Regions from separate parts of the Streptomyces telluris genome, predicted to be linked through region 1. Evidence: riboswitches for the same ligand, from Rfam matches in the RefSeq annotation. Region 1 holds a riboswitch; each other region holds the start of a gene.
The links. Region 1 has a riboswitch for cyclic di-AMP ahead of NQU55_RS00760 (C40 family peptidase). Riboswitches for the same ligand answer to the same signal wherever they lie in the genome.
Positions count from the first base shown of each region.

Region 2: it holds a riboswitch for cyclic di-AMP, as region 1 does, so the genes downstream of both, NQU55_RS23305 (M23 family metallopeptidase) here and NQU55_RS00760 (C40 family peptidase) in region 1, are expected to answer to the same signal.
Region 3: it holds a riboswitch for cyclic di-AMP, as region 1 does, so the genes downstream of both, NQU55_RS34480 (M23 family metallopeptidase) here and NQU55_RS00760 (C40 family peptidase) in region 1, are expected to answer to the same signal.

Region 1 covers NZ_JANIID010000001.1:169,247-176,250, reverse strand. The annotation lists gene NQU55_RS00775 (AfsR/SARP family transcriptional regulator) at 1-2,770, opposite strand, end outside; gene NQU55_RS00770 (hypothetical protein) at 2,953-3,138, shown strand; gene NQU55_RS00765 (S1 family peptidase) at 3,647-4,717, shown strand; gene NQU55_RS00760 (C40 family peptidase) at 4,880-5,353, opposite strand; cyclic di-AMP (ydaO/yuaA leader) riboswitch at 5,358-5,520, opposite strand; gene NQU55_RS00755 (carboxylate-amine ligase) at 5,876-6,958, shown strand; gene NQU55_RS00750 (sodium/calcium exchanger protein) at 6,979-7,004, opposite strand, start outside.
Region 2 covers NZ_JANIID010000023.1:65,180-72,183, forward strand. The annotation lists gene NQU55_RS23295 (M16 family metallopeptidase) at 1-424, shown strand, start outside; gene NQU55_RS23300 (M16 family metallopeptidase) at 460-1,827, shown strand; cyclic di-AMP (ydaO/yuaA leader) riboswitch at 2,043-2,198, shown strand; gene NQU55_RS23305 (M23 family metallopeptidase) at 2,212-3,021, shown strand; gene NQU55_RS23310 (GntR family transcriptional regulator) at 3,207-3,956, shown strand; gene NQU55_RS23315 (HPr family phosphocarrier protein) at 4,203-4,484, opposite strand; gene NQU55_RS23320 (bifunctional acetate--CoA ligase family protein/GNAT family N-acetyltransferase) at 4,592-7,004, shown strand, end outside.
Region 3 covers NZ_JANIID010000056.1:1,952-8,955, forward strand. The annotation lists gene NQU55_RS34470 (DEAD/DEAH box helicase) at 1-1,660, shown strand, start outside; gene NQU55_RS34475 (PP2C family protein-serine/threonine phosphatase) at 1,830-3,107, shown strand; cyclic di-AMP (ydaO/yuaA leader) riboswitch at 3,183-3,313, shown strand; gene NQU55_RS34480 (M23 family metallopeptidase) at 3,713-4,750, shown strand; gene NQU55_RS34485 (aldo/keto reductase) at 4,828-5,772, shown strand; gene NQU55_RS34490 (hypothetical protein) at 5,841-6,140, opposite strand; gene NQU55_RS34495 (ATP-binding protein) at 6,320-6,781, opposite strand.

The DNA of each region.
Region 1 (7,004 bases):
GCAGGGACTGTTCGGCGCAGGAGACGGCGTCGGTGTCGCGCCATTCGGCCAGCCGGCACTCCGCCAGGCGCGCCCAGGCCAGCCCTTCCCAGCCGCGCTGCTGCTGCTCGATGAAGTAGCCCAGAGCGTCGCGTAGTTGACGGGCCGCCAGGTCGGGGTGGCCCGTCTTCTGGAGGACGCAGCCGTGCTGGTAGAGCGTCAGGGCGACGGTCGGGCCGTTGCCTGTGGCCTCGGCGAGGCGGACGGCCTCGGCGGCGTCGCGCTCGGCCTCGCGGGGCTGGTCCAGGGCGAGGCGGACGCGGGCGGTGTTGGCGAGCACCCGCGCCTCGCTGCCCTTGTCGCCGAGGACGTCGCACAGCACGCGGGCCTGTTCGAGCAGGGGCAGGGCGCGCGCGGGGCGGTCGGTGGCGAAGCAGAGGATGCCGAGGGCGTTGGCGGCGAGGTGACGGCACATGGGATCGCCGGCGCCTTCCGCCAGGCGCAGCGCCTCGGACAGCTCGCGTTCGGCGGCCTCGTACACGTCGGTGAGGTAGTGCAGGTTGCCGAGGGTGTACCGGGCGCGGGCCTCGACGCACGCGTCGCCCGCCCCGCGCGCGGCGGCGGCCGTCAGCTCGGACAGGCGGCGCAGTTCGTCGCGGTGGGCGGGGCCCTCGATGAGGCCGGACCAGGTGAGCAGCAGGTCGCCCGCGGCGCGCAGCGCGCCGGGGAGTTCGCGCACGGCCTGGGCGAGGGTGGCGGCGAGGGTGATGTGCTCGCGGCGCAGCCACTGGCGGGCCTCGTCGGCGTCGGCGAAGGCGAGGCCGGGGGCGGCGACGGGGTGCAGGTGGCGGTGCAGGGCGTGGTCGGGTTCGAGGACGCGGGAGGCGTTGCCGACGGTGGCGAGCAGGTGGTCGAGGAGGCGCGAGACGGCCCCGCTCCGCTCCTGCGGCGTCTCCGTGCGTTCCGCCTGCCGACGCGCGTAGAGCCGCAGGAGGTCGTGGAAGCGGTAGCGGCCGGGGGCGTACGACTCCAGCATGCCGGCGTCGGCGAGGCCCTCGGCGAGGTCTTCGGCGGTGAAGTCGTCGCGGTCGAGGAGGGCGGCCGTGGCGTCCAGCGGGAGGTCGGGGGCGTCGGCGAGGGCCAGCAGACGGAAGGCCCGGGCCTGGTCGGACGGCAGGTGGGTGTAGCCGAGCCGGAAGGTGGTCTCCACCGTCAGGTCGCCGGCCTGCAGCTCGTCGAGGCGGCGGCGCTCGTCGTCGAGGCGGGCGACGAGCGAGGCGAGCGTCCAGCCCGGCCGGGAGGCCAGGCGGGAGGCCACGATGCGCACGGCCAGCGGCAGGTGGCCGCACGAGGCGACCAGGGCCCGTGCGGCGCGCGGCTCGCCGGCGACCCGCTCCTCGCCGGCGATGGCGGCCAGCAGCGAGAGGGCTTCCGGCTCGCTGGACACGCCGATGTGGAAGTGGCGTGCGCCGCCGAGGGTGATGGCCCGGGAGCGGGTCGTGACCAGCACGGCGCAGCCGGCGGTGCCGGGCAGCAGCGGGCGGACCTGGGCGGCGTCGCGGGCGTTGTCGAGGAGGAGCAGCACGCGCCGGTCGGCGAGCACGGACCGGTAGAGGGCCGCCCGCTGTTCCAGGTCGTCGGGGATGTCGGTCTCGGGGACGTCTAAAGCCTGGAGGAAGTGGGCCAGGACGCTGCCGCTGTCGGCGGGGTCGGAGCCGGCGCCGCGCAGGTCCACGTAGAGCTGGCCGTCGGGGAAGTCGGGGCGGGCCAGGTGGGCGGTGTGGACGGCGAGGGTGGTCTTGCCGACGCCGCCGATGCCGGTGAGCATGGCGATCATCACGGCGGGTCCGGCGGCGCCGGTGAGCGCGCCGTGCACCTCGCGCACGAGATCCTCGCGGCCGGTGAAGTCGGGAATGCCGGCGGGCAGCTGGAAGGGGGCTCCGGCCGGGCGGCGCGCCTCGCCGGTGCCGGGTGCGGCCGCGGCTCCGGAGGCGGGCAGCGCGAGCTCCGGGTCGCCGGCGAGCACCCGGGCGTGCAGCCGGGTCAGCTCCGGGCCGGGTTCGACGCCGAGCTCCTCGACGAGCAGGCGCCGCGCCTCGGCGTAGGCGGCGAGCGCGTCGACCTGGCGGCCGCAGCGGTAGAGGGCGAGGACCAGCTGGGCGCGCAGCCGCTCGCGCAGCGGGTGCTCGGCGGTGAGCGAGGTGAGCTCGGGGACCAGCTCGGCGTGGCGGCCGAGGGCGAGGGCGCAGTCGAAGAGCCCCTCCTGCGCGGCCAGGCGCGCTTCGGAGAGCCTGTCCTGCTGGCGCTCGCAGTAGGGGCCGGAGAGACCGGCGAGCGCGGCGCCGTGCCAGAGGTCCAGTGCGGCGGCGTACGAGGCGTGGGCGGTCGCGGTGTCGCCGGCGGCGTGGGCGGCGGAGGCCTCGGCGAGGAGGCGCTCGAAGACGAGCGCGTCGACGCGCTCGGGTGCCACGCGCAGGGCGTAGCCGCCGGCGACGGAGACGAGGATGGTGGCGGGGGTGCGGGCGGCGCGCCCGGGTTCGAGGAGGGTGCGCAGGCGGGAGGCGTACGTGCGGACGGTGCCCAGGGCCTGGGGCGGTGCGGCCTCGCCCCAGAGGGCGTCGATGAGCTCGTCGCTGGAGACGGTGGCGCCGCCGCGCAGCAGGAGGACGGCGAGCATGGCGCGCTGCTGGCGCGCGCCCAGGTCCACGTGGTGACCGTCCGCCAGCGCGCGCACCGGGCCGAGCAGCTGGAAATGGAGCCGGTCTGCGGACGGCTCCGTTGTGTCCCGCATCTTTCCCCCGACCGTGCCCTGCCGGCTCTGTCCGGCGACAGATGGTGACAGTACCTCAGCGCCCGGCAGGGGAGCAGAGGACGGGTGAGGGGCCGTTGATCGTCCGTTGATGGCGCCGTTACATACTGCAGGCACAGTTGTTCCCTGCGCATCACAGCGCGCCTGACACAGGAGTTTTCGATATGACCGCTGAGGACCCCAAGAGCACCGAGCAGGCCGGGGCCCCCGCCGCGCAGCCCGTCACGCCGTCCGAGGAGGCGCTCGCGTCCGAGCTGGACAAGCCGGTCGAGCACGTGGAGGGCACCGCGCCGCAGAACCCGGGCGGCAGCGGCCCGATCCGTCCGACCCACACGACCGGGGCGCAGTAACCGCAAGGCCGGGCAAGGCCGGGCCGGGTTCCGCCGTGCGTACGGCGGGACCCGGCCTCCCCTTTGCGGCGCCCCGGTCGTTAGGACCGAGCAAAGAACGCACCGGCTCCGCTCCGCGGGCGGCCCGCGGGGAGCGACTACCGGACAGGCGTGCCCCGCGGTGTCCGGTCACCGCCCGGCGGCCGTCCAGGCCCGTCACTCCCGTTCAGGGGGACGGCTTGCGGTGCCGCTGTGCCGCCGGGGGACCGCGGCCGCCGCCCTTCGCACGACCGAATGTCGCTCTTGAACTTCCGCTCGTCCTCTCGGGATACTCGCCCATATCCCGTACTTGACATGGACGCGACGATCTCATCGGCCTGTCGCGCACCGTGTCTCCCCACCGATGCGCATCCCCTACGCGTCACGCACACGGGTCGCGCACGTGCGTCACGCACGCGCATCGCACCCGCACGTCCTCCACGCCCGGGCACCACCGTGCCGCCGGGCACTCCCCCACAGGAGGTCACGAGTGAAACGTTCCCGCATCTCCACGCGCCGTACGGCCACCGCCGGCGCGGCGATGGTCGCCCTGACGGCCGCGGCCCTGACGCTCCCCGGCGCGCACGCGGCCTCGCCGGCGCCCCGTCAGCTCTCCTCGCCGCAGGCCGCCGAGCTGGCTCAGCGGATATCCGCCGACCTGGGCGCGGACTCGGCCGGCTCGTACTACGACGCCGGGACCGGCAGGCTCGTCGTCGGCGTCCTCGACCAGGAGGCGGCGGCCAGGGTGAAGGCCGCCGGCGCCGAACCGAGGACCGTGCGCCACTCGGCCGCCGAGCTCGCCTCGGCCCTGCGGACCCTGAAGGCGGAGGCGACGATTCCGGGCACGGCCTGGTCGGTGGACCCCCGCTCCAACAAGGTCGTCGTCACCGCCGACAGCACGGTCACGGGCGCCCGGCAGGACCGGCTGGACAAGGCCGTCGCACAGCTCGGCGACAAGGTCGCGGTCAAGAGAACGGCAGGGACGTTCCGTCCGCTCATCGCGGGCGGCGACGCGATCTGGGGCAGCGGCGTGCGCTGCTCGCTGGGCTTCAACGTCACCAAGGGCGGCAAGCCGTACTTCCTCACGGCCGGGCACTGCGGCAACGCCTCGCGGACCTGGTCCGCGACCCGGGGCGGCGCCCAGATCGGCGTGGTCGAGAGCTCGTCCTTCCCCGGCCACGACTACGCGCTCGTCCGCTACACCTCCACCATCGCCCACCCGAGCGCGGTGGACCTCTACAACGGCGGCACGCAGAACATCAGCAAGGCCGGGGAAGCCGTCGTCGGCGAGCAGGTGCAGCGCAGCGGCAGCACCACCCGCGTGCACGGCGGCGAGGTCACGGCCCTCGACGTGACCGTCAACTACGAGGAAGGGGCGGTCGAGGGCATGATCGGCACCTCGGTCTGCGCCGAACCGGGCGACAGCGGCGGCGCCCTCTTCGACGGTGCCACCGCCCTCGGCCTCACCTCGGGCGGCAGCGGCGACTGCTCCGGCGGCGGGGAGACATTCTTCCAGCCCGTACCGGCGGCGCTGCAGGCGTACGGGGCGCAGCTGCCCTGAGGCACCGCTCCGGGGCGCTGCTGTGAGGCGCTGCCGTGACGCACTCCTCCGGGGAAACCTTCACGGGTTCCCCGGAGGTCTCCGGGCCGGGGTTGGGTCGCCCCGGCCCGGTCGGTCGTCGCCGTCCGGGCCGGACAGGGCGGCCCGGGCAGCCCCGGACGGTCAGTTGACCCGGCCGTACCAGACGCTGCCGGACCAGATCTTCTCCAGCCGGACCTTCGCGCCGGGCTTGGGCGAGTGCCAGATCTTGTTGCTACCCGCGTAGATACCGACGTGGTAGACGTTGCTTCCCGAGTGGAAGAAGACCAGGTCGCCCGCCTGGCGGGAGCCGGCGGAGATGTGCCGGGTCTTGTTGTACTGCGCGGCCGCGGTGCGCGGCAGGGTCTTGCCGGCCTTCTTGAACGAGTAGAGCGTGAGGCCCGAGCAGTCGAACCGGTTGGGGCCCGCGGCGCCGTACTGGTAGGGGGAGCCCTGCTTGGAGGCCGCGACCTTCAGGGCGGTGGCGCCCGGAGTGGCCGCACTCGCCTCGGCCGACATTCCGGGGAGGAGCATCGACGCGGTCACGGTGGCCGCGGTGACCACGGAAGCGGCACCGGCGCGGGACATGAGCGTGGATATGCCAGGGAACGCAGACATGCCAAAACCCTTCGTCATCCGCCTGCGAAAGATGACCTGTCGGGTTCGGGCTGTCGAAGTTGCCCGGCCACATGAAATGGCTTCACCCCAAGGACCACCGCCATCGTGGTCCGCCGTGCTCGGGTCTCCCGCTCCTGCCGATCCATTCGTTTCTGCTCCGCACCCGGTACGGCGGCAGGACTCGGCGTCCGCCCGGGTCGCCCGCCTCGGTGACGGGATCTTGTTGTTCGGTGCACGATCCTGCATCACGGGCCGCCGGAATTCGGAGCCGAAAGGCGCTTCTGTGAACTTCTTCACTTCACGGCGATCCCTGGAACCGGGGTGTTACCCGGCATCACGCGTAACCGGTAATCCCCTTTATCAAAAGGGAGTTGAAGAACTGATTCGAGTCACCCCGGCGGTGCGCGAAAGACCAGGTGACGGGGGCCGTGGCAGGGCGGCGACAGGGCGTCTTTGCGTCAGAAGGCCGCGGCGGCGGGCTCCGTACGGTTCGCTTCGAGAGCGCGAGGGTAGCCCTACGGCATGCTCACCCTAGGGATCGAGGAGGAGTATCTTCTGCTCGACCCGGCCACCGCACTGCCGGTACCCCTGGCCGACGAGGTCCGGGCGGCGGTCGACCTGGAACCGGTCGTGAACGAGCGGGAGATTCAGGCGGAGCTGTTGCAGGCCCAGGTGGAAGTTGCCACTCCGGTCTGCTCCGATCTCGCCGAGGCCAGCCGGCACCTGCTGCGGCTGCGCCATGCGGTGAGCTCCGCCGCCAAGCGGTCCGGCTGCCGGATCGCCGCCTGCGGTACGGCGCCGTGCTCGGGCCCCGAGCCCATCCCGGTCACCGGAAACCCGCGCTACCTGGCGATGCGGATCCGTGCCGCCCAGCTCGTGGACGAGCAGTTCGTCCACGGGATGCACGTCCACGTCGCCATCCCCGACCGCGAGATGGGCGTCGCGGTCCTCAACCGGGTCCGTCCCTGGCTGCCCGTGCTGGTCGCCATGGCGGGCAACTCCCCGCTGTGGAACGGCATCGACACCGGCTTCTCCAGCTGGCGGACCGTGGTCTACAGCCGCTGGCCGGTCAGCGGCCCGCCCCCGTACTTCGACGGCCTCGCGGACTACGAGGCCCGCATCCAGGCGCTGTTGACGGCCGGGGCGATCGAGGACCGGGGCCAGCTGTACTGGCAGGCACGGCTGTCGGACCGCTATCCCACCATCGAGGTGCGCTGCCTGGACGTCCAGCTGCGCGCCGACGACGCCGTCATGTTCGCGGGCATCGTCCGCGGGCTGGTCGCCACCGCCATCCGCGACGAGAAGGCCGGGCGGCCCCCGACGCCCTGCCTGCCGGAGCTGCTGGCCGCGGCGAACTGGCACGCCGCCCGGCACGGGCTCGACGGGGTCCTCGTGGACCCCGCGGGCCGGCGCCACGGCGCGGACGAGGTCGTCCGCAGCCTCCTCGCCCACATAGGGCGGTCGCTGGAGGAGTCGGGCGACACCCGGCAGGTGAGCTCGCTGGTCAACCGCCTGCTGCGGCGGGGCACCGGAGCGGACCGGCAGCGCCGGGCGCTGGCCACCGACGGGCTGAAGGCGGTGACGGAACTGATCTCGGAGCCGTAGCGGCAGGCCGGAGCGGCAGGTCAGAAGTGCGGGTCCCCCGCGACCC
Region 2 (7,004 bases), on a different contig from region 1:
CCTGCTGCGGCTCGCCGGCGCCCCCTCGCTGGGCTGGCTGGACGTCAAGGCGTCCGGCGGCGCCGAGGTGGCCGGCATCGAGGCCGCCGTCGACGAGGAGCTCGCCCGCTTCGCCGCCGAGGGCCCGACCCCCGCGGAGATGGAGCGCGCCCAGGCGCAGCTGGAGCGCGAGTGGCTGGACCGGCTCTCCACCGTCAGCGGCCGCGCCGACGAACTGTGCCGCTTCGCGGTGCTGTTCGGCGACCCGCAGCTCGCCCTGACCGCCGTGCAGCGCGTCCTGGACATCACGCCGGAGGAGGTGCGGCAGGTCGCCCAGGCCCGCCTGCGCCCCGACAACCGCGCCGTGCTGGTGTACGAGCCCACCGAGCCGGCCGCCCCCGCCGCCGACGAGAACGCCGAAGCAGAAGAGGAGACGGCCAAGTGAGCGACGCCCTGGCCGCTGACACCGCCCAGCCTTCCATGGACTTCCACCCTCGGCCCCGGGCCGGAACCGCGGCCCCCTGGGCCTTCCCCGCCCCCGAGCGCGGCACGCTCCCCAACGGCCTGACGGTGCTGCGCTGCCACCGCCCGGGCCAGCAGGTCGTCGCCGTCGACATCAACGTGGTGGCCCCCCTCGCCGCGGAGCCGGAGGGCCTCGACGGCGTCGCCACCATCATGGCGCGCGCCCTGTCCGAGGGCACCGACAAGCACACCGCCGAGGAGTTCACGGCCGAGCTGGAGCGCTGCGGCGCCACCCTCGACGCCCACGCCGACCACCCCGGCGTGCGCCTGTCCCTGGAGGTCCCCGCCTCCCGGCTCGGCAAGGCTCTCGGCCTCGTGGCCGACGCGCTGCGCGCCCCCGCCTTCCCCGACCACGAGGTCGAGCGCCTGGTGGGCAACCGCCTGGACGAGATCCCGCACGAGCTGGCCAACCCCGCCCGCCGGGCCGCCATGGCGCTCTCCAAGGAGCTCTTCCCGGCCGGCTCGCGGATGTCCCGCCCGCGCCAGGGCACCGAGGAGACGGTCGCCCGCATCGACGCCGCCTCCGTGCGGGCCTTCTACGAGGCCCACGTGCGTCCCGCCACGACGACCGCCGTGGTCGTCGGCGACTTCACCGGCGTCGACCTCGACGAGGCCCTCGCCGACTCCCTCGGCGCCTGGACGGGTTCCCCGGCCGAGCCGTACCCGCTCAAGCCGGTCACCGCGGACGACACCGGCCGCGTCGTCATCGTGGACCGCCCCGGCGCGGTCCAGACGCAGCTCCTCATCGGCCGCATCGGCGCCGACCGGCACGGTCAGGTCTGGCCCGCCCAGAGCGTCGGCACGTACTGCCTGGGCGGCACCCTCACCTCCCGTCTGGACCGCGTCCTGCGCGAGGAGAAGGGCTACACCTACGGGGTGCGCTCCTTCGGCCAGGTGCTGCTGTCCACCCCGGAGGGCACCGGCGCGGCCATGCTCGCCATCAGCGGCTCGGTGGACACCGCCTCCACCGGCCCCGCGCTGGAGGACCTGTGGACCGTCCTGCGCACCCTCGCCGCCGAGGGCCTGACGGACGAGGAGCGCGACTCCGCCGTGCAGAACCTCGTCGGCGTCGCCCCGCTGAAGTACGAGACGGCGGCGGCCGTCGCGGGCACCCTCGCCGACCAGGTCGAGCAGCACCTGCCGGACGACTTCCAGGCGCACCTGTACGAGCGTCTCGCCGCGACGGGCACGGTGGAGGCCACCGCCGCCGTGGTGAGCGCCTTCCCGGTCGACCGCCTGGTGACGGTGCTCGTCGGTGACGCCGCGCAGATCGAGGAGCCCGTCCGGGCCCTCGGCATCGGCGAAGTGACCGTGATCACGGGCTGAAGCCCCGGCGGGCCGGCCGCGCCGGTCGGCCCGTCAACCGGCAGGCACGCGCGCTCCTGAGGCGTGCGTGCCTGCCAAATGTCCGATTTAGCGGAGTGGTTGCACGTCTGCGTTGTGGCGTGGGCCACAAAACGGGGCTTCTGTTTGCCGATCGAAAGTGGCGGCGTCTAGCGTCAAAGCGTCTGTCCGTCAGATGTGCGTCGCATCCGCGGCCCGGGCAGACATCGCCGAGTCCCCGTACGGCGCGAGCCAGGGGAGCCGGGGACCCAAGTGTCCCTGGGGTGAATCGGGCCCCTTTCCGGAGGGATCCGTAGGAGACCTTCCTGCTCCGAACCCGTCAGCTAACCCGGTAGGCGAGAGGGAAGGAAAGGACCAGCCTCACCAATGGCGTTCACTCGTGCCACCGGGAAGCACCGCAAGCCGAGCCGCGCCGTTCGCGTCAGCGCGAACGCGGCGGGCATAGCCACCCTCGCCGCCACCGGTGTCGTCGCGGGCCTCGCCGCCCCGGCGATGGCCGCCTCTCCCGACGAGACCCAGCGCCCCACCGAGGACACCGGCCTGACCCAGGCCGTCGTCATCGGCGAGGACACGGCCGGCCGCATCGGCGAGCAGGCCCAGGTCCAGACCAGCGCCGCAGCCGAGAACACCGCCGTCCACGAGGCCGAGACCGCTGCCAAGCAGCAGGCCGCCGACGTCAAGAAGGCCGCGGACGAGGCCAAGCGCAAGGCCGAGGCCGAGCGCAAGGAGCAGGAGCGCGTCGCCCGCGAGCAGGAGCGCAAGCGCCTCAACACCTTCGTCTCGCCGATCGCCGGCTCGTACGTCTCCACGTCCTACAAGGCCTCCAGCGGCCTGTGGTCCTCCGGCAGCCACACCGGCATCGACATGCACGCCGCGACCGGCACCTCGGTCCAGGCCGTGGGCGCGGGCACCATCGTCGAGGCCGGCTACGGCGGCGCCTACGGCAACAACGTCGTCATCAAGCACAACGACGGCACCTACACGCAGTACGGCCACCTGTCGTCCATCGACGTCAGCGTCGGCCAGTCGGTCACCGCCGGCCAGCAGATCGGCCTCTCCGGCGCCACGGGCAACGTCACCGGCCCGCACCTGCACTTCGAGGCCCGCACCGGCGCCACGTACGGCACCGACATCGACCCGGTCGCGTACCTCAGCGAGCACGGCGTCAACCTCTGACGCACCCGCCCGCGCCCCGCGCGGCACATTCGCCTGATGAAGGCCCCGGCCCACCGGCCGGGGCCTTCGTCGTATCCTCGTGTTGGCCAAAACATATCGATGACTTCACGTGCGCCGTCGGAAATCGCGGGCGGCTGCAATAGAGTCGCTGAACAGGCGTCAATCGGCCGCGTTTCGCGGGGGTTATGCGGAGGTTCACCCATGCGGGGCCGTACGTGAACGGTGATGGCACAGCAAATCAGAGCGGCCGTCGCATTTCCGCGCACGCCGTGTGCACGGCGATCCGTGACGACATTGTTTCGGGCACGTTTCCGCCCGGCAGCAGGCTCACCGAAGAAGTCCTCGCGCGCCGCTACGGCGTTTCGCGCGTGCCCGTGCGCGAGGCGCTGCGCACCCTGGCCTCGGAGGGGTTCGTGACCACCCGGCGGCACGCGGGCGCCTGCGTCGCGGAGCCGACCGAGCAGGAGGCCGCCGATCTGCTGGAGGTCCGCGCCCTGCTGGAGCCGCTGGGCGCCGCGCGCGCCGCACAGCGCCGTACGGAGGCGCACCTGAAGGTGCTGCGCGGTCTGGTGCGGCTCGGCCAGGAGCGGGCCCGTGGCGGGCGTACGGGCGAGCTGCGGCCGCTCGGGGACTGGTTCGACGAGACCCTCGCCCAGGCGTCCGGCAGCCCGAGCCTCGCGGGCCTGCTCACCCAGCTCCGGCTCAAGATCGCCTGGGTGTACGCGGCGGAGCCGCCCGCGCGCCCCGTCGACACCTGGGAGGTGCTCGGCGCCCTCGTGGACGCCGTCGCCCGCGGCGACGCGGAGCGGGCCCGGGCCATCGCGGCGGCCCGTGCGGACCGGTCGCCGGGGGAATTCCGGCTGCGCCGCACCGTGCCGGCGGCCCGCGTGCGGAATACGGGCCCGGCCGTGCGAACGGTGATCTCCGGTTCCTGATCCCGGGGTTCCCGGCCCGGCTTCCCGGGGGTGTGCCCATTTACGTCCGGTGTTACCGCGGGAACCATCTCCAGCCGAACTTCCGCCAAAGGAATGCCCGGCTGTTACCGCTGGAATGCCATGGATTTCACGCGGGCGCACGCGGGGTGTGAATGGGGTGCGCGGGGTGCGGCCGGGAAAACGACAACGGGGCCGCGGCGGCCCTCAATCGGCCGCCGCGGCCCCGCCGCGCGTGATTCCGTCGAATCAGACGGTCTCCGGGAGCTCCTCGAGACCCTCGGCGACCAGCTTCGCCAGACGGTCCAGGGCGGCCTCGGCGCCCTCGGCGTCGCTGGCGAGGACGATCTCCTCGCCACCCTGGGCGCCCAGGCCCAGCACGGCCAGCATGGAGCCGGCGTTGACCGGGTTGCCGTCGGCCTTGGCGATCGTCATGGGGACGCCGGCGGCGGTCGCCGCACGGACGAAGATCGACGCAGGACGGGCGTGCAGGCCCTCGGCCCAGCCGACGTTGACGCGGCGCTCAGCCATGGTGTTGCCCTTCAAGTCGGAGAAGTTGTCTAGACCAGTGTCTCACGGTGCCCGGAGTGCTCCGGCGCAGCGCTCCCGATGTCCGTGCCCGGCCTTACGCTGGCCCCATGCAGACGACGCCGGCGCGGTCCGGGCCCGAGCACCCGTACCCCACCCACTGGGAAGCCGACGTCGTGCTGCGCGACGGAGGCACCGCGCACCTGCGCCCCATCACCCCCGACGACGCCCAGCGCCTGGTGAGCTTCTACGAGCAGGTCTCGGACGAGTCGAAGTACTACCGCTTCTTCGCCCCCTACCCCCGCCTCTCCGACCGGGACGTGCACCGCTTCACCCATCACGACTACGTCGACCGCGTCGGCCTCGCCGCCACCGTCGGCGGCGAGTTCATCGCCACCGTGCGCTACGACCGCATCGACGGCCGCGGCATGCCGGCCTCCGAGCCCGCCGACGAGGCCGAGGTCGCCTTCCTCGTGCAGGACGCCCACCAGGGCCGCGGCGTCGCCTCCGCCCTCCTGGAGCACATCGCCGCCGTGGCCCGCGAGCGCGCGATCCGGCGCTTCAGCGCCGAGGTGCTGCCCGCCAACACCAAGATGATCAAGGTGTTCACGGACGCGGGCTACACCCAGAAGCGCAGCTTCGAGGACGGCGTCGTGCGCCTCGAACTGGACCTGGAGCCCACCGACCGCTCCCTGGCCGTCCAGCGGGCCCGTGAGCAGCGCGCCGAGGCCCGTTCGGTGCAGCGGCTGCTCGCCCCCGGCTCCGTGGCCGTCATCGGCACCGGCCGCGCGCCGGGCGGCATGGGCCGGGCCGTGCTGCGCAACCTGCTGGCGGGCGGCTTCACCGGGCGGCTCCACGCCGTCAACCACGCCTTCCCCGAGGGCACCACGCGGCTCGACCCCGAGGGCGTGCCGGCCCACCGCTCCGTCCTCGGCATCGACGGGCCCGTCGACCTCGCCGTCGTGGCCGTGCCCGCCGATCAGGTGCCCTCCGTCGTCGCCGAGTGCGGCGAGCACGGCGTCCAGGGCCTCGTCGTCCTCTCCGCCGGGTACGGCGAGAGCGGCGCCGACGGGCGCGAGCGCCAGCGCGAGCTCGTGCGCCAGGCCCGCTCCTACGGGATGCGCATCATCGGTCCCAACGCCTTCGGCCTCATCAACACCGCAGGCGGCGTCCGCCTCAACGCCTCCCTGTCGCCCGAGCTGCCCGCCGCAGGCCGCATAGGCCTCTTCAGCCAGTCCGGGGCCATCGGCATCGCCCTGCTCTCCGGGCTCCACCGGCGCGCCGCCGGGCTCGTCGGCATCTCCACCTTCGTCTCCGCCGGCAACCGCGCGGACGTCTCCGGCAACGACTTCCTGCAGTACTGGCACGACGACCCGGACACCGACCTCGTGCTCATGTACCTGGAGTCCATCGGCAACCCCCGCAAGTTCACCCGCCTCGCGCGGCGCACCGCCGCCCGCAAGCCGGTCGTCGTCGTCAAGGGCGCCCGCCACGGCGGGGCCGCGCCCACCGGGCACGCCGTGCCCACCACCCGGATCCCCGACGCCACCGTCTCCGACCTGCTCCGGCAGGCCGGCGTCATCCGCGTCGACACGGTCACCGAGCTCGCCGACACCGGGCTGCTGCTGGCCTCCCAGCCGCTGCCCGCCGGGCCCCGCGTCGCCATCCTCGGCAACTCCGAGTCCCTCGCCCTGCTCACCTACGACGCCTGCCTCACGGACGGCCTGCGCCCCCAGCCCCCGTACGACCTCACCACCGCCGCCCGGCCCGCAGACTTCCGCAGGGCGCTGGCAGGCGTCCTGGCCGACGAGGAGTGCGACGCCGTCGTCGTCACCGCCATCCCGTGGGTGGGCGACGCCTCCGCGGCGGACCTGGCCCGGGCGCTGCGCGAGGCGGTCGCGGCCTCACCGGTCGCCAAGCCGGTGACCGTCGTGCACCTGGAGATCCCGGGGCTCGCCGAGGCCCTCGCGGAGCCGGCGGACGAGGACGCCGGGGGAGCGGAGGGCCCGGCGGCCTCCGCACCGGCCGTGCGGATACCGACCTACCCCGCCGCCGAGCGGGCCGTCCGGGCGCTCGCCGAGGCCGCGCGGTACGCACGCTGGCGGCGCCAGGCCGCCGAGCCGGGCCGCGTGCCCGAGTACGACGACATCGACGAGGCCGGCGCCGCCGCCGACATCGGCGTGCTGCTGGAGGCCCACGGAGCCGGCCTGGCGCCGCCGCCCGAGGGCCCGCGGGCGGTCACCCTCTCCGCCCCCGACACCCAGCGGCTCCTCGCCCGGTACGGGATCGCCGTGCTGCCCGCGCTGCCGGCGCCCGACCCCGACGGTGCGGTGCGCGCCGCGCAGCGGCTCGGCTTCCCCGTCGCCCTCAAGCCCACCGCCCCGCACCTGCGCCACCGCGCCGACCTCGGCGGCGTCCGGCTCGACCTGGGCGGCGAATCGGAACTGCGCCGCGCGTACGCCGAGTTGACCGAGCTCCTCGGCAAGCCCGAGGAGACCCGGCTCGTCGTCCAGTCCATGGCGC
Region 3 (7,004 bases), on a different contig from region 1:
GCAGGGCGGCCGTTCCGGCGCCCCGTCGTCGCGCCGCCGGCCCGCCGCCCCCCAGGGCGACTTCGAGACCCCGGTCAGCACCACCCCGGCGCTGCCGCCGGTGGCGTCCTTCGCCGACCTGGACATGCCCGCCGGCCTGCTCTCCACGCTGACTCGCGAGGGCGTCACCGAGCCGTTCCCGATCCAGGCCGCGACGCTGCCCAACTCGCTCACCGGCCGTGACGTCCTCGGCCGCGGCCGCACCGGCTCCGGCAAGACCCTCGCGTTCGGCCTGGCCATGCTGGCCCGTACGGCCGGCCGCCGCGCCGAGCCCGGCCGCCCGCTCGCCCTCGTGCTCGTCCCCACCCGTGAGCTCGCGCAGCAGGTCACCGACTCGCTCGCCCCGTACGCCACCGCCGTGAACCTGCGGACGGCCACGGTCGTCGGCGGCATGTCCATCGGCCGGCAGGCCCAGACGCTCGCGCGCGGCGCCGAGGTGCTCGTCGCCACCCCCGGGCGCCTCGCGGACCTCATCCAGCGCGGTGACTGCAAGCTCGGCGACGTGCGGATCACGGTCCTGGACGAGGCCGACCAGATGGCCGACATGGGCTTCCTGCCGCAGGTCACCAAGCTGCTGGACCAGGTCGACCCCGAGGGGCAGCGGATGCTGTTCTCCGCGACCCTCGACCGCAACGTCGACCGGCTCGTCCGTCGCTTCCTCTCCGACCCGGTGACGCACTCCGTCGACGCGTCGGTGGGCGCGGTCGTCACGATGGACCACCACCTGCTGCACGTCTCCGAGACGGACAAGAAGGACACGGTCACCCGGATCGCCGCCCGCGACGGCCGCGTGATCATGTTCGTGGACACCAAGCGCGGCGCCGACCGCCTGGTGAAGAAGCTGCTGTCCGAGGGCGTGCGCGCCGCCGCCCTGCACGGCGGCAAGAGCCAGCCGCAGCGCAACCGCACCCTGGACCTCTTCCGTACGCAGGAGGTCACCGCGCTGATCGCCACGAACGTGGCCGCGCGCGGCATCCACATCGACGGCCTCGACCTCGTCGTGAACGTCGACCCGCCCATGGACCACAAGGACTACCTGCACCGCGGCGGCCGCACGGCCCGCGCGGGCGAGTCCGGCACGGTCGTCACGCTCGTGCTGCCCGAGCAGCGGCGCGAGATGAGCCGCATGATGGTCACGGCCAAGATCTCCCCGAACGTCGTGACGGTCGGCCCGGAGGACGAGGAGCTCGTCCGCATCACCGGTGCCCAGCAGCCCAGCGGCGTGCCCGTGGTCATCGCGCCGCCGGTGCCGGCCCAGTCGACGCCGCGGAAGCGGTCGGGCGGGGGCGGCGCGAGCGCCGGGTCCGCCGGTGGGGCTGCGGCTGCTGCCGGGTCGCGCGGCTCCCGGGGCACCCGTGGTTCGCGCGGCGGTCGTGGCGGTCGCGGCCGGGTGCGTACGGAGATGTCTTCCGGGGCGCCGTCCTCGTCGTCTTCCTCGTCTTCCTCGGCTTCGTCTTCGTCTTCGGGGTCCTACGGTGCCGGTGGTTCGGGCCGGGGCGCGGGCGGCCGGGGTGCCGGCCGGGCGTCCGGTGGCGCTTCCGGTGCGGCGTCCGGCCGGGGTGCCGGCAGGAACGGTGCCGGCCGCGGCGCCGGGGGCGCACGGGAGCGCCGCTCCTCGTAACCCGCTCTCCCGGGGGTGCTCGCCGCGGCCTGCCCGTCGGCGTGCTCGCCGGGCCGTTCTCCCAAGGGCCTCCCTCCCCGGTTGGCCCAGCAGCGTTCGCCCAACGACCTCCCGCCCGGAAGGGTGGGAGGTCGTTGACGTGCGGGACTGCCGGTCAGGAGAGAGCGCGGTGGGCAAGCGAGAGAGCCGTTCTGCCCGCCCTGCCTTCCGCCGTGCGGCGCGCCGGGGCGTCCCCCGGGCCGTTCGCCGGGCCGTGCGCAGGCTCCCGGCCGTTCTGATCGTCGGCGCCGTCCTCTTCGGCCTCGGGGCGCCCGCGCACTACACATGCGCCCCCTTCCTCTCCGCCGCGCCCCTCGTCGCGGCGCCGCTGCACACCCTCCGCGCCACGGTCACGGCCGCCCTGGCCGCCGTGGCGGTCGCGGTCGGCCTCGTGGTCTACCACCGGCCGTCCGACACCGGCGAGGCGCTGGCCGAGATCGCGACCATCGGCGCCGTCTCCCTGGTCGCGCTCGGCATCAACCGCATCGCCCGGCGCAGCGATCAGCAGCTCGCCTCCGCCCGCGGCATCGCGGAGGCGGCCCAGCGCGCCGTCCTGCCCGCGCCCCCGTCCCGGATCGGCGGCCTCCGCGTGGCCGCGCGCTACGTCGCCGCCCAGGCCGACGCCCGGATCGGCGGCGATCTGTACGCGGTCCAGGACACCCCGCACGGCGTACGTGTCATCGTCGGCGACGTCCGCGGCAAGGGCCTGGGCGCGGTCGAGGCGGTCGCCGTGGTGATCGGCGCCTTCCGGGAGGCGGCCGAGCAGGAGCCCACGCTGGAGGGCGTCGCGGGTCGGCTGGAGCACGCGCTCCAGCGGGAGGGCGCGCGGCGGGCGAACCTGCGCCCCGACTCCGTGGACCGGACCGAGGGCTTCACCACGGCCGTACTGGCGGAGCTGCCGCCGGGGGAGCCCGTCTTCCGGCTGCTGAACCGCGGCCACCCCGCACCGCTCCTGCTGCACGCGGACGGCCGCATCGGCGCGGCGGACCCCGCCGTCCCCGCGCTGCCCCTCGGCCTGGGCGAGCTGGGGGTGTGGCCGGACCGGGCGGAGGAGCGGGAGTTCCCCGCGGGATCGATGCTGCTGCTGATGACGGACGGGGTGACCGAGGCGAGGGACGCCGGCGGTACGTTCTACGACCCCCGGGCCGGGCTGACGGGCTGTCGGTTCAAGAACCCGGAGGCGCTGCTGGACGCCCTGGTCGCGGACGTCGCGCGCCATTCGGACGGTCAGGCCGCCGACGACATGGCCCTGTTGGCGATCCGGCGCGGCGAGCGGATCGAACAGCATTTCGTAGAAAGTATCGACAGGTTCCGTGGGCGCACATCCTGTGAAGACGTGCCCGAGGGCATCGGTGGATTCGGGCGTTCGGCTTGGAATCCACCCGGCATGTCTATTAACGTTCGATAACGGAGCGCGGTTGTCGCAACGCCGCAAGAGGCGCTGCGCCGTGCGCCTTCGCCGAATCCCGCGGGCACAGCACCACCTGATACACCGGCAAGTTCTGGGAACCGGGGAACCACCACCCTGGGGTGAATCGGGCCGCGCGCGGCCCGTAGGAGACCTTCCTGCTCCGAACCCGTCAGCTAACCCGGTAGGCGAGAAGGAAGGAAAGGAGTGCCTTCGTGGCATCCAACGAGCCTGCCGCGTACGAGCCTGCCGCGTACGAGCCTGTCGGGTATGAGGCTGTCGAGTACGAGCCTGTGGCGTATGAGCCTGCGGCGTATGGGTCGGCGGGGTACGAGTCGGCGGGGGATGAGTCCGCCACGTACGAGTCCGCCGCATACGAGTCTGCCGCGTACGAGTCCGCTGCGTACGATCCGCCGCTGGTCCCGGCGTATGCGCCTCCGTACGAGCCGGAGCCCGAGCCCCGGCGGCCGGAGCTTCGGTACGCGTCGGACAGCGCGTACGACCCCGACTCGCCGTACAGCTCCGCTTCCCACCGTCCCTCCGTCTACAACGCCTTCGGTACGGGCCGCGGCCGCCACCGCGTCGTAAAGCCGCGCGGGGGCACGATGGCCCGCAGCGGTGCGGTCCTCGGAGTGGGCGTGATCGCGGCGGTCGGCGCGGGCGGCATGGCGCACGCCCAGGAGCGCCCGGCGACGTCCATATCCATGCCCGACCTGGCTCAGCTGCCGGGCGTTGGCTCGTTCTTCGCGGGGAGCGCGGCGGGCTCGGTCGATTCCGCTGCCGCCGAATTCGCCGGTGAGGAAGGCGCGTCGGCCGCCGTGGAGATGGCCGAGAGCGCGGCGGCGGCGGGTGAGGTGCTCCGGGCGAGAATCCTGGAGCAGGCCGACCACCAGCAGGGCGTGGGCGAGGCCGAGGCGCAGGCGGCCCAGGTGAAGCGGGCCGCGGAGACGCAGAAGAAGGAAGCGGAGCGGAAGGCGGCGGAGGCGGCGGCGCGGTCCGCGGAGGCGGACAAGGAGCGGGCCGACGCACCCGAGGCGCCGGAGGCGCGGGCGGCGGCACCGGAGCAGCAGCAGACGGCGAAGCAGCAGGCGCCGAGGCAGCAGACGGCGAGGCAGGCGCCGAAGCAGCAGGCACCGAAGCAACAGACATCGAAGCAGCAGCAGGCGCCGAAGAAGCAGCGATCCGCTCAGGCTCCCGCCCAGTCTCGCGCTCAGGCTCCCGCTCCGGCGGCCCGCCACTCCGCCTCCGGCGGGTTCAAGCTCCCCCTGGCCTCGTACACCCTGACGGCCGGCTTCGGTCAGGCGGGGAACATGTGGTCCGCGAACCACACGGGGGAGGACTTCGCGGCCCCGACCGGCACACCGGTGCGGGCGGTCGGCGGCGGCAAGGTCGTTCAGGCCGGCTGGGCGGGGGCGTACGGCTACCGCATCGTGCTGAGGCTCGACGACGGTACGGAGCTGTGGTTCTGCCACCTGTCGTCGATGGTCGTCACGTCGGGGAAGGTCGCGCCGGGCCAGGTGATAGGCCGTGTCGGTGCGACGGGCAACGTTACGGGGCCGCACCTGCACCTGGAGGTGCGGCCGGGCGGGGGCGCGCCGATCGACCCGCTGGGGTGGCTGAGGGGCAGGGGCCTGCATCCCTAGCGGAACGCGGCGGGACGTAGCGGAACGCCACGGGACGTAGCGGAATACCCGTCCCCACAAGGGCGCTGCAGGAGTACATGGCTGACATTCACAAGAAGATCGGCAATCTCTCCGTCCACCCGTTGGCGCTCGGCGGCAATGTCTTCGGGTGGACAGCGGACGAAGCGGAATCCTTTGCCGTCCTCGACGCGTACGCGGCGGCGGGCGGCAATTTCGTCGACACCGCGGACGTCTACTCGGCCTGGGTCCCGGGCAACGAGGGCGGCGAGTCGGAGACCGTCATCGGCAATTGGTTCGCCTCGCGCGGCAACCGTGCCGACATCGTCCTCGCCACGAAGGTCGGCGCGGGCGTCCCGGAGCCGCGGGGCCTGCGCGCGGCGGTGATCAAGGCGGGTGTGGAGGAGTCCCTCCGCCGCCTGCGCACCGACTACATCGACCTCTACTACACGCACTACGACGACCCGTCGGTGCCGGTGGAGGAGTTCATCACCGCTCTGGACGCGCTGGTGAAGGAGGGCAAGGTCCGCGAGATCGCGGCCTCGAACATCACCCCGGAGCGCCTGCAGGAGTCGCTGGAGTTCTCGGAGGCCTCGGGCCTGGCGAAGTACGTGGCGATCCAGCCCCACTACAACCTGGTCTCGCGCGACACCTACGAGGGTGATCTTGCGGCCGTGGCCGAGAAGCACGGCCTGGTGGCGATTCCGTACTTTGCTCTGGCCAAGGGTTTCCTCACGGGCAAGTACCGCCCGGGCACGACGGTGGAGAGCGCCCGGGCGGAGGGCGCCGCGGAGTACCTGCGAACGGACCGCGGCCGCCGCGTCCTGGCGGCCCTGGACGAGGTGGCGGCGGCCCACGACGCCGAACTCGCCACGGTCGCCCTGGCCTGGCTCGCGTCCCGGCCCACCGTGGCGACGCCGCTGGCCAGCGCGCGCACGGTACAGCAGTTGGCGCCGTTGCTGGCGATGGCGGACGTCAAGCTGACGGAGGCGGACCTGACCCTCCTGACGGAGGCGTCGGAGTAAGCAGGCAAAGGACAGGGCTTCGAGCGGAAAAACACCGCCCGAAGCCCTGCGCCGTCAATATCTACTGATCAAGCCCGACTCTCAGCCACCCAAGAGGCGAGCGCCACGGCCCCGGCCACCCCGAACACGGCCGGCCAGGCCCCGACCTTCTTGGCCAGCGGGTGCGACCCGGCGAACGCGGCAACGTACAGCCCGGTCAGCGCCGCGGCCTGGGGCGCCCCGACCTTCCCGGCCCACTGCCGGGCAGCCACCCCACCGGCCACGGCAAGCGCGGCCCCACCGAGCGGCCGCTTCTTGGTCCACCGAGCAACCCCGTACCCACCGACAAGCCCGCCGGCAGCAACCACAGCCGTAGGAACCCGCGCCATCCCGCACCTCCGCATCAAGAAACCCAACGTTTTCGAGGCTACGCCGGGGCCGCGCGGACCCCGCTACGGCCCTGCTTCGCATGCGGCCCTAGACCAGATAGCCCTCGTGAGGCGTCGCCCGCAGCCGCACGGCCTCGAATGCAGTGTGGCCCAAGGGGCGTGGGCGGTAGTTGAGGCGGTTACGGGCCCGTGTCCGCGCGCGGCTCGAACCACACGCACTTCCCGATCACATTTAGCTCGTCCCACACGAGGGTGACTCCGGAATCCACGGAGAGGCTTCTGACGAGCCTGAGCCCCCGCCCATCCTCTTGACCGGCCCGGGTTGTGCGCCGTCGGGGCCGGCGCGCGGCATCACCGTCGAGCACAGAGATCACCACACGCTCCTTGGACACGGTGACCTCCACGGAGAGGGAGTGGACCCGGGTGTGCTGGACAACATTGGTGACCAGGTCGGACACACAGACGAGCGCGTTCTCGACCAGTGAGGTGTGCGTGGTCGCCTGAAGCACGGCGCTGACGAACTCCCGCGCGACGCGGGCTGTGGTGGGGGAGGCCGGTGCGCAGAGGTAGTAAGCCTCCGTGAACCTGCCGCTGCCGTCCTCGGCATCAGCGTGGACGCTGCTGAGCATGACGGTACGCATGTGGTGATCTCCTAACGGGGGTGGCGGGCCTCCGCACACTTCCAATGCCGTCCGTGGCTTGGCTGCCCGCCGTTGTCCATCAACTGGCATGAAGGCAGCTGCACTTCGGGTCTTCCCGGCGGTGCGGCGCGGTGATGGCAGGAACGTAGGGCACATGGATGTGCCCTATCAAGCGTGGGCCAAAGCCTGCGCGCTGGACTGTGGACCCGTGAGACTGGGCGCG